3 regions of the Spirillospora sp. NPDC047279 genome follow, and region 1 is predicted to be linked to each of the others. Evidence: riboswitches for the same ligand, from Rfam matches in the RefSeq annotation. Region 1 holds a riboswitch; each other region holds the start of a gene.

The links. Region 1 has a riboswitch for cobalamin ahead of cobN (cobaltochelatase subunit CobN). Riboswitches for the same ligand answer to the same signal wherever they lie in the genome.
Region 2: another riboswitch for cobalamin. It lies ahead of ABZ810_RS10615 (CbtB domain-containing protein); the one in region 1 lies ahead of cobN (cobaltochelatase subunit CobN).
Region 3: another riboswitch for cobalamin. It lies ahead of ABZ810_RS06355 (ribonucleoside-diphosphate reductase subunit alpha); the one in region 1 lies ahead of cobN (cobaltochelatase subunit CobN).

The regions. Positions count from the first base shown of each region.
Region 1 covers NZ_JBEYUA010000011.1:82,498-85,763, forward strand. Annotated here, with positions in the region: gene ABZ810_RS27460 (MauE/DoxX family redox-associated membrane protein) at 1-406, opposite strand, end outside; gene ABZ810_RS27465 (hypothetical protein) at 616-885, opposite strand; gene ABZ810_RS27470 (hypothetical protein) at 886-1,107, shown strand; cobalamin riboswitch at 1,177-1,325, shown strand; gene cobN (cobaltochelatase subunit CobN) at 1,387-3,266, shown strand, end outside.
Region 2 covers NZ_JBEYUA010000004.1:64,523-67,788, reverse strand. Annotated here, with positions in the region: gene ABZ810_RS10620 (3-isopropylmalate dehydrogenase) at 1-864, opposite strand, end outside; cobalamin riboswitch at 1,029-1,172, shown strand; gene ABZ810_RS10615 (CbtB domain-containing protein) at 1,202-1,426, shown strand; gene ABZ810_RS10610 (CbtA family protein) at 1,426-2,193, shown strand; gene ABZ810_RS10605 ((2Fe-2S)-binding protein) at 2,201-2,878, opposite strand; gene ABZ810_RS10600 (hypothetical protein) at 3,048-3,176, opposite strand.
Region 3 covers NZ_JBEYUA010000002.1:464,423-467,688, reverse strand. Annotated here, with positions in the region: gene ABZ810_RS06370 (copper resistance CopC family protein) at 1-21, opposite strand, end outside; gene ABZ810_RS06365 (YcnI family protein) at 18-746, opposite strand; gene ABZ810_RS06360 (hypothetical protein) at 830-1,462, opposite strand; cobalamin riboswitch at 1,731-1,910, shown strand; gene ABZ810_RS06355 (ribonucleoside-diphosphate reductase subunit alpha) at 2,108-3,266, shown strand, end outside.

The DNA of each region.
Region 1 (3,266 bases):
CGGAGAACGCGGCGGCCGGCGCGGCGGCCGTCATGACGGCGAACACCAGCAGCAGACCCGTGCGCGCCATCGTCCGGCGCCCGACCAGCCGGCCCGACATGAAACAGCCGCACACCACCCGCAGGCCTCGTCGCAGCACCGACGCCATCGCCGCCAGGAACACCGCGAAGAGCAGGGCCGCCGCCATCGCGCCCCACAGGCGCACGGCGGGAAAGGCCAGCAGGAGGGCGGCGGCCGCCTCCGCCGCGGCGATCGTCACCGCCGCCGCCAGGGTCGTGCGGCCCGGCAGGATCCGGTAGCCGTCCACGATCGCGGCGAACGCCCGGACGTCGCGCGCCTTGGCCACGGCGGCCACCACCAGTACGACGATCAGCGCGGGGTACACGCCGGCCATCACCGCCGTCACAGGCCCTCCCGGTATGCGAACGTCTGGCGATCGTAGACGCCCGCCCGCGCCGCGCCGGAGCGCGCCAGCTCAACCCGCGTGCCGCGTGCCGCGTGCCGCGTGCCGCGTGCCGCGTGCCGCGTGCCGCGTGCCGCGTGCCGCGGGGCGCCGGGCCCAGGCCGGTCGGACACACCGGGCCCGCGCCGGTCAGGCGTACCGGGCCGCGCCGGTCAGACGGGGAACGTGATGCCGGTCAGCTCCTCGGAGAGGGCCCACAGGCGGCGCTGGAGGGCGGCGTCGTGCGACCGGCGGCTGGACGCGACGAGCTTCGGGTGGCCCCTGACCTCGCGGAACCCGTCAGGCGCCGCGCTCTGGCCGAAGCGCGCGGCGAAGAGGTTGAACACCTGGCGTACGGGGGTGGGCGAGTTGCGCATGAGCTCGGTGTCGGAGCCGCCCGGGTGGGCCGCGACGGCGATGGTGCCGCCCTGTTCCGCCGGCACGTGCCGGAGCTGGACGAAGAGGCCTCCTGGCGGCTGGTCGCGATGGGCATCGCCTGCATCGGCGGCCTGTGGGCCCACGCCCGCCCTTCGCCCAGCGTGCTCGCCGCCTACGAGGCCGATCCGGCGCTGGCCGTCATGCGCGTCGACTTCACCACCGAGCTCGAACGCACCATGGCCACCCTCATCTCCGGCACCCTCGCCCGCACCCCGGCCGAGGGGTGAAGCCCGCGGGACGGGCGGCCCCGGGCCCCTGGGGCGAGCGGCCGTAGACTGGGCGCGCGACGGCGAGGGAGGAACCCGGTGCGTCCGAGCCGGCCGTCCGGCTCGGGTCAAGTCCGGGGCTGTCCCGCAACTGTGACCGGGGAGCGGACCTCCACGCGATGCCACGGCCGAGAGGCTGGAAGGCAGGGGGCCCGCGGTGATCCGGGAGCCAGGAGACTTCCGGCCGGCGCTTGCCTCTTCCCCTAGCCGGGGCGCGGAGACCCCGGAGGAGGTCTGCCGATGCGTGCCCTGCTGCTGTCCACCGCCGACACCGAACTCCTCGCCGCGAAGGCGGCCGACGCCGGTTATGCGACCGCGAATCCCGTCCGGGTCGAGCCCGCCGGGCTCGACCGGCTGGCCGAGGGCGCCGACCTCGTCGTCGTGAGGTTGCTGGGCGGCCGCAAGACCTGGCCGGACGGTGTCGACCGGCTGCGCGCGAGCGGCCTGCCGGTGGTGTTCCTGGGCGGCGAGGCCGACCCGGACGCCGAGCTGATGGCGCTGTCGACCGTTCCGGCCGGGGTGGCCGCGGAGGCGCTGGACTACCTGCGTGAGGGCGGCGTCGCCAACCTGCGCGAGCTGGCCCGGTTCCTGTCGGACACGGTCCTCCTGACGGGCGAGGGGTTCGCGCCGCCGGTCGCGATGCCCTCGTACGGGGTGCACGGGTCGTACGCGCGGGTGGACGGGCGCCCGACCGTCGGGGTCGTCTTCTACCGGGCGCACCAGCTGTCGGGCAACACGGCGTTCGTCGACACCCTGTGCGAGCGGATCGAGGCGCACGGGGCGAACGCGCTGCCGGTCTTCTGCGGCTCGCTGCGCGGCGCGGACACCGGGCTGATGGAGCTGCTGAAGGGCACGGACGCGCTGGTGGCGACGGTGCTGGCGGCCGGCGGCGCGGTGGCGTCGGCGGCGAGCGCGGGCGGCGACGAGGACGCCTGGGACGCGGGGGCGCTGGCCGCCCTGGACGTGCCGGTCGTCCAGGGGTTGTGCCTGACGTCGTCGCGGGCGGCCTGGGAGGAGTCGGACGCGGCGCTGGCGCCGATGGACGCGGCGATGCAGGTGGCGATCCCCGAGTTCGACGGGCGGCTGATCTCGGTGCCGTTCTCGTTCAAGGAGGAGGGCCGCGACGGCATCCCGGTCTACGTGGCCGACCCCGAGCGGGCGTCGCGGGTCGCGGGCATCGCGGTGCGGCACGCGCGGCTGCGGCACGTGCCGAACGCGGAGAAGAAGGTCGCGCTGGTCCTGTCGTCGTACCCCACCAAGCACTCCCGGGTGGGCAACGCGGTCGGGCTCGACACGCCGACGTCGGCCGTGCGGACGCTCCGGAGGATGGCCGAGGCCGGGTACGACCTGGGCGGTGACGGGACCCTCTGGGAGGACCCCGACACCGGCGACGCGCTGATCCACGCGCTGATCGCGGCCGGCGGGCACGACGTGGAGTGGCTCACCGAGGACCAGCTGCGGCAGGCGCCGGCGCGGGTGCCGCTCGCCTCGTACAAGGAGTGGCTGGGCGCGCTGCCCGAGCCGTTCCGGGACGGCGTGCTGCGGCACTGGGGCGAGCCGCCCGGCGAGCTGTACGTGGACGGCGAGGAGATCGTGCTGGCGTCGTTGCGGTTCGGCAACGTGGTGCTGATGATCCAGCCGCCGCGCGGGTTCGGCGAGAACCCGATCGCGATCTACCACGACCCGGATCTGCCGCCGTCGCACCACTACCTGGCCGCCTACCGCTGGCTGGACGAGGAGTTCGGCGCGCACGCGGTCGTCCACCTGGGCAAGCACGGCACGCTGGAGTGGCTGCCGGGCAAGGGCCTGGGTTTGTCGGGGGAGTGCGCCCCGGACGGCGTGCTGGGCGACCTGCCGCTGGTCTACCCGTTCATCGTGAACGACCCCGGCGAGGGCACGCAGGCCAAGCGGCGCGGGCACGCGACCGTGGTGGACCACCTGGTGCCGCCGATGGCGCGCGCCGACACCTACGGCGACCTGGCCAAGCTGGAGCAGCTGCTGGACGAGTACGCGACGGTGAACGACCTCGACCCCACCAAGCTGCCGACCGTCCGGGCGCAGATCTGGACGCTGATCCAGGCCGCGCAGCTGCATCACGACCTGCGTCAGGACGAGATGCC
Region 2 (3,266 bases), on a different contig from region 1:
GATGTCGGGGGCGCTGCCGTGCACCGGCTCGAACATCGACGGCGCCGCGCCGGTGGGGTTGATGTTGCCGGAGGCGGCGAGCCCGATGCCGCCGGCCACCGCGGCGCCGAGGTCGGTGATGATGTCGCCGAACAGGTTGTCGGTGACGATCACGTCGTAGCGCCGCGGCTGGTTGACGAAGAACATGGTGGCCGCGTCGACGTGGCTGTAGTCGACCTCGACCTGCGGGAACTCGGCGGAGAGCTCCTTGAGGTAACGCTGGTAGAGCCCGGCGGCGAAGGTCAGCACGTTGTCCTTGTGGACCAGCGTCAGCTTCTTGCGCGGGCGGGCCGCGGCCTGCTCGAACGCGTAGCGGATGATCCGCTCGACGCCGAGGGCGGTGTTGACGCTCTCCTGGGTGGCGACCTCGTGCGGGGTGCCCTTGCGGAGCACGCCTCCGACGCCCGCGTACGGGCCCTCGGTGCCCTCGCGGACGACGACCATGTCGATGTCCTCGGGCTGCACGTCGGCCAGCGGGGTGGAGGCCCCGGGCAGCAGCTTGACCGGCCGCAGGTTGACGTACTGGTCGAGCTCGAACCGCATGCGCAGCAGCAGCCCGCGCTCCAGCGTGCCGCTGGGGACGGTCGGGTCGCCGATGGCGCCGAGCAGAATGGCGTCCTGGCCGCGCAGTTCGTCGAGCACCGAGTCGGGCAGCACCTCGCCGGTCCGGTGCCAGCGGGCGGCGCCGAGGTCGTACGGGGTCTGCTCGAAGGTGAGGCCGGACGAGGGGGCGACGGCCTCGAGGACCTTGAGCCCCTCGGCGACGACCTCGGGGCCGATCCCGTCACCGGCGATCACGGCCAGACGGACGTTGCGGGAAACCATGCGCGCACTCTACCGCAACGTCTCAGTTCGTGAGCATCGGTCTCACGATCCGAGATGGCCGTCTCGGCCCTCCCCCACGTCCCGCGCCGGCCGCGGCCGCCCTGATCGTTCCGGGGCTGGGTCTTTGTCACCCTCCGCCGACTTGACGGTGCGCCTCGGCAAAGGGGACGCTCTCCCCGACAAGTTCACAAACGAGGCGACAGTGCGCAGGAACCTGGTGCGACTCCAGGACGGTCCCGCCACTGTGTCCGGGGCCCTCCCGTCAGGGCCCCGGGAGTCAGGAACTGACCTGTCGTCCTCCCGTCACCGGGGCGAGTGCACCCCGTGAGGAGACCCCATGGCCCAGTCAGCCGTGCCGTCGTCGCAGGCACCGGAGCAGCCCGTACCGCTGCGCGTCCCCGTCCGCAAGATCCTGCCCTGGGCGGTCTTCGCCCTGGTCCTGGCGCTCGTGCTCATCTACTTCGTGGGCGCCGAACAGGGCGCGACCTCGCTCTTCGGCGGCACCTGGGTGCACGAGTTCACGCACGACGGCCGTCACCTGCTCGGGTTCCCCTGCCACTGATGATGCGCTCACTTCTCATCCGCGGCATGCTCGTCGGCGTCGCGGCGGCGGCGCTCGCCCTCCTGATCGCCTGGATCTACGGTGAACCGCAGGTCGGCCACGCCATCGCCTTCGAGGAGGCCGGCGCGGCCCACGACCACGCCGGCGCGGCGGCCGAGGAGCCCGAGGTCGTCAGCCGCACCGTCCAGAAGACCACCGGCCTGATCACGGCCATGGTGGTCTACGGCGTCGCGGTCGGCGGGCTCTTCGCCATCGCGTTCGCGTTCGCGTACGGCCGGCTCGGCGCGCTCGGCGCCCGCGCGACGGCCGCCCTGGTCGCCGTCGGCGGCTTCACGGCGGTCGTGGTCGTGCCGTTCCTCAAGTACCCGCCCACTCCCCCGGCTGTCGGCGACCCCGAGACCATCGGCGAGCGCACCGCGATCTACTTCGGCATGGTCGCGCTCGGCCTGCTCGCGACGGCGGCCGCCGTGATCGTCCAGCGGCGCCTGCTGCCGCGGCTGGGCCCGTGGAACGCGACGATCGTCGCGGCGGTCGGCTTCGCCGTCGTCGTCGCGCTCGTCTACCGCCTCACGCCCGAGCCCGACGCGGTGGCGGACGGGTTCCCGGCCACGGTGCTCTGGGACTTCCGCGTCGCCTCGCTGGGCATCCAGGTGGTGTTGTGGTCGACGCTGGGGCTGCTGTTCGGCGCCCTGACCGAACGGGCCTTCCGGCGGGCGGCGCCGTCCGCTCCGGCCCCGGGCTCGAAAGCCGAGCCCGTCCAGGGATAGCCACCGGTCAGCGGGGCAGCAGCGCGCAGTCGCCGCACATCTCGCCGCCGGGCGGCACCCGGTAGTAGAGGCAGCAGCTGCGCCGCACGAAGCCGCGCCCCTGTTCGAACGTGCCCGTGCCCGCGAGCGGGGCACGGGCGAACAGGTCGCGGACGAGGGCGCGCAGCGGTGTGGCCAGGTCCGGCCGGAGCGTTCCCGCGCGGAGCGTTCCGGCCAGGGCCGACGCGGCGTTGCCCCACAGCAGCCCGTCCGCCAGCCCCACGGTCTGGAGCATCGTCTCCCTGAGCGGCATCAGCTGGCCCCGTACGACCGTGCCGTGCAGGGCGTCCGCCGGGTCGCCGGGCAGGCTCGACGGGGCGGCCAGCCACAGGGCGACCGGCGCCCCCGGCGCCCAGCGCCAGTGCAGGCTCGACAGGTCCGGCACGGCGCCCAGGGCGGCCGCGGCGACCGCCGGCGACCAGAGCCGGGACGCCAGCCCCTGGAAGAGGATCGACGCGGCGACCCGGCGTTCGCCGGTGCCGAGCCGTTCGGCGTAGGCGTCGACCAGGCCGAGCAGGCGTTCGGGATCCTTCTCCGGCAGCGGCCGCCAGGTCGGGTCGGCCTCCTCGTCGGGATCGGTGACGATCGAGAAGTAGGGGCCGAGCTTCGCCGCCTCGCGCAGCGCGCCGGTGACCGCGATCGTCACGCCTCTCCCTCCGCTCGTTCGCCGCTCCCGCTCCCGGGCGGACTCCAACGTAACGCGCGACCGCCGCGGCCGGTCATCCGGCCACGGCGGTCGCGGTGAGTCTGGCCGCGCGGGTCGTCAGACGCCGCGCAGAGCCTCAGCCGCGCGGGTCTCGTCTGCCGCGCGAGCCTCAGCTGGTGGGCAGGCCGCCGTTGTCGCGGCGGTCCAGGGCCATCTGCAGGGCTCGCGAGGCCTCGTCCTGGTCGCGGGCGGGCGCGGCCGGCTCGTCGGCGGGCGCGGCGTTGAAAGTCTCGTTCATGGGCTTCGCTCCGTAAATGCGGTTGCTGCTGTGCCGGGGTGCTCGGCCACCGTGGTTCGCACGGTGTGACACCGAACAGGACTTACGGCC
Region 3 (3,266 bases), on a different contig from region 1:
GATCCGCGAGAAGACCGTCATGCCTTGCTCCTTCCGCGCGCGATGCCGAATCCGCCGACCGCGATGCCGACGACGCCGGCCGCCAGGCCCAGCCCGCCGAGCAGGCGGGCGGTGCCGTCGTCGGCGCTCCCGGCCTTGGCGCCGGTGGCCGACACCGTCGTGACCGTCGGCGCGCCCGACGCGCCCGCGCCGGTCGCCGCCGCGGCCTTGGTCAGCTTGAGGACCGGAGCGGGGTGCTCCGGCTCCTCCTGCCCGTCCTTGGGCTCCTGGTCCCACTTGACGACCTCGCCGCCCGAGTACGTCTGGGTCGCCTTGAACACCAGCCGGTCGGTGTCGTCGGGCAGTTGCCCCATCGAGACGTCGAACTCCTGGAACTGCCCCGGCTCGATCGTGCCGCCGGACCAGGTGATCCGCGAGACGGCCTGGGTGATCTCGGCGCCGTGCGCCTTGATCGGGGTCGTGAGCTTGGACTTCTCCACCTTGACCGACCAGCCGGGCACCGGCCGCACCGAGACCGACGCGAGCGGGTGGTCCATCGGAAGGTCGACCTGGAGCTTGGTGGTCCCGGCGTCGTCACGTTCGTTCGGCACCCGGAAGGACACCTTGGCGTAGGAGCCCTGCACGGCCTCCTTGGGGTTGACGGTGACGTGCGCGGATGCGGCGGTGGCGAGGCCCACGACCGAGACGAGGGTGAGGCCGGTGACGGCGGCGAGCCTGCGGACGTTCAGCGTCGAGTACGCGGACATGCGAGATCTCCGTTCGAGGGAGTCGTTCGAGGGGGTGAGGAAGAGCCGGAACGCCGGGGGCGGCGTCCGGTGACGTCCGGCGCTCAGCTGTGCGCGAGCGCCCTCGAACGGGACGGAGGTCCACGTCGTACGACCTCGTGCCGCAACACCCTGCCGGTGGCGCCGGTGACGGCCCGCACCCGCACGACAGGGGTACGCACGGGGACTGGAGGAGGTTCGGCGGCGGCGAGCAGGACGGCCAGCAGGTCGCGGACGGGCCGTTCGACCTTGGCGGCCAGGCGCCGGGTCAGCGACCAGGCGGCACGTTCGCCGCGGCGCAGCCACCAGGCCGCGAGCAGGGCGGCCGCCACGTGCGCGAGCGTCATCCCCGTACCGGAACCGTGCCCGGGCATCGGGACGGGCGTCCCCGCCGCGGCGTGGTGCTCGGCCGGGCCCGCCGCGTTCGCGAACAGGCTGTGCAGGACGAACTGGCCGCCGAGCAGCCCGCCCAGGATCGTGGGCAGTGACCGTTCGTGCCCGGCCAGCGCCCCCGCCACGACCAGCACCCCGGCGAAGCCCACGATGATCGCCCACGCCGGGACGGCGGACGGCGACACCAGCGAGTGCCCGGCCGTGGCCAGCGTCATGCAGACGGTGGCGAAGAGCACCGCCCGGGCGACGCGGAAGTACGGCCGCGGCCCGCCTGCGGGCGGGGCTGGGGATATGGCTGGGGACATGGCGGGGTCATCCTCCCATCTCGTCCCGGTGACCGATATGCCCCCACCCCGTGTCGATTCCGCGTGTCGATTCCGGCGCGGCGCGTACGTGGCAGGTGCGCGGCGTGGTCTGTGACACGCCCAACATGTAGGGCTGGCGGCAATGGTCGTAACCAACATGTAGGGTCTTGCCCGTGCTGGTTCGCCCCCGCCGTGGGGGTGGACCGCGGCGAGATCACGCCGAGTCCCCGTGATCTCGCGGCGGCCCACCCGGTCGGCGGGGGCGTCGTAAGAGGGAACCCGGTGCGGCCGTGCCGATGCAGATCGGCCGGCCAATTCCGGGACTGCCCCGCAGCGGTGAGCGGGAACGACCGCCGTCACAGAGCACTGGCCCGTCGAGACGGGCCGGGAAGCGACGGCCAGTAGGCCGCACCTTGCAAAGGTGCGTCGCCCGCGAGTCCGAAGACCTGCCCGCACGGAGAAGACAGGCGCCGGAGCGCAGCGAGGACGCCTGTCGCCCCTTCGGGGGCCCGGGGGTCGCCTCCCCGGTTCGAGACAGTCCACTGGCCTCGTGGGAGGGTCGCTGGGCAGGTCACGGCGTCGTGCCGTGCTCTCCTGTTCGCGTGCGCCCCCTCGGGAGGCCGAGCTCGCGAGGGAAGAGAGCACGTGACACAAGAGCTGATCGCGCCACCGCCGACCCGATCCTCCATCGAGACCGAGGTCGCGCGCGCCTGTACCGGACTGGCCGACGTCGACCCGCGCCGCGTCCTGTCCGCCGTGCGGTCGGGCGACGGTGTCGACGCCGCCGGGTTGCGGGAGCTGGCGATCGGCGAGGCGGCGGCCCTGGTGGCCGTCGAGCCCGCCTACTCCAAGGTCGCGGCGCGGCTGCTGAGCGCCCACATCGCCGACGAGGCCGCCGCCGAGGGCGTGCGCACGTTCTCCGCGTCCGTGGCCACCGCGCACGCCGAGGGCCTGCTGAACGACGCGACCGCGGCGTTCGTCGCGGCCAACGCCGCGGCGCTCGACGACCTGGTCGACGAGGCCGCCGACGACCGCTTCGAGTACTTCGGGCTGCGCACGGTCTATGACCGCTACCTGCTGCGGCACCCGCGCACGCGGCGCGTCCTGGAACGCCCGCAGTACTTCATGCTGCGCGTCGCGTGCGGGCTCTCCTATCGCGACGAGGTCGCGCCGGGGGGTGCGGAGGGTCGTCCCCCCTCGGACGGCACCGGCGCCGTGGAGGACGCGGCCGAGCTGTACGCGCTGCTCAGCACGCTGTCGTACCTGCCGAGCTCGCCGACGCTGTTCAACTCCGGCGCCCGCCGCCCGCAGCTGTCGTCGTGCTTCCTGCTCGACTCGCCGCGCGACGAGCTGGAGTCGATCTACGAGCGGTACGCGCAGGTGGCGCGGCTCAGCAAGTACGCGGGCGGCATCGGCATCTCGTGGACGAAGGTGCGGTCGCGCGGGTCGCTGATCCGGGGCACCAACGGGCACTCGAACGGCATCGTGCCGTGGCTGCGCACCCTCGACTCGTCCGTCGCCGCCGTCAACCAGGGCGGCCGCCGCAAGGGCGCGGCCTGCGTCTACCTGGAGCCGTGGCACGCCGACGTCGAGGAGTTCCTGGAACTGCGCGACAACACGGGCGAGGAGGCCCGGCGCACCCACAACCTCAACCTCGCCAACTGGATCCCGGACGAGTTCATGCGCCGGGTCGAGGCGGACGCGGACTGGTCGCTGTTCGACCCCAAGGAGGCGCCCGAGCTCGCCGACCTGTGGGGGGAGGAGTTCGACACCGCCTACCGGGCCGCCGAGGCCGCCGGCCGGT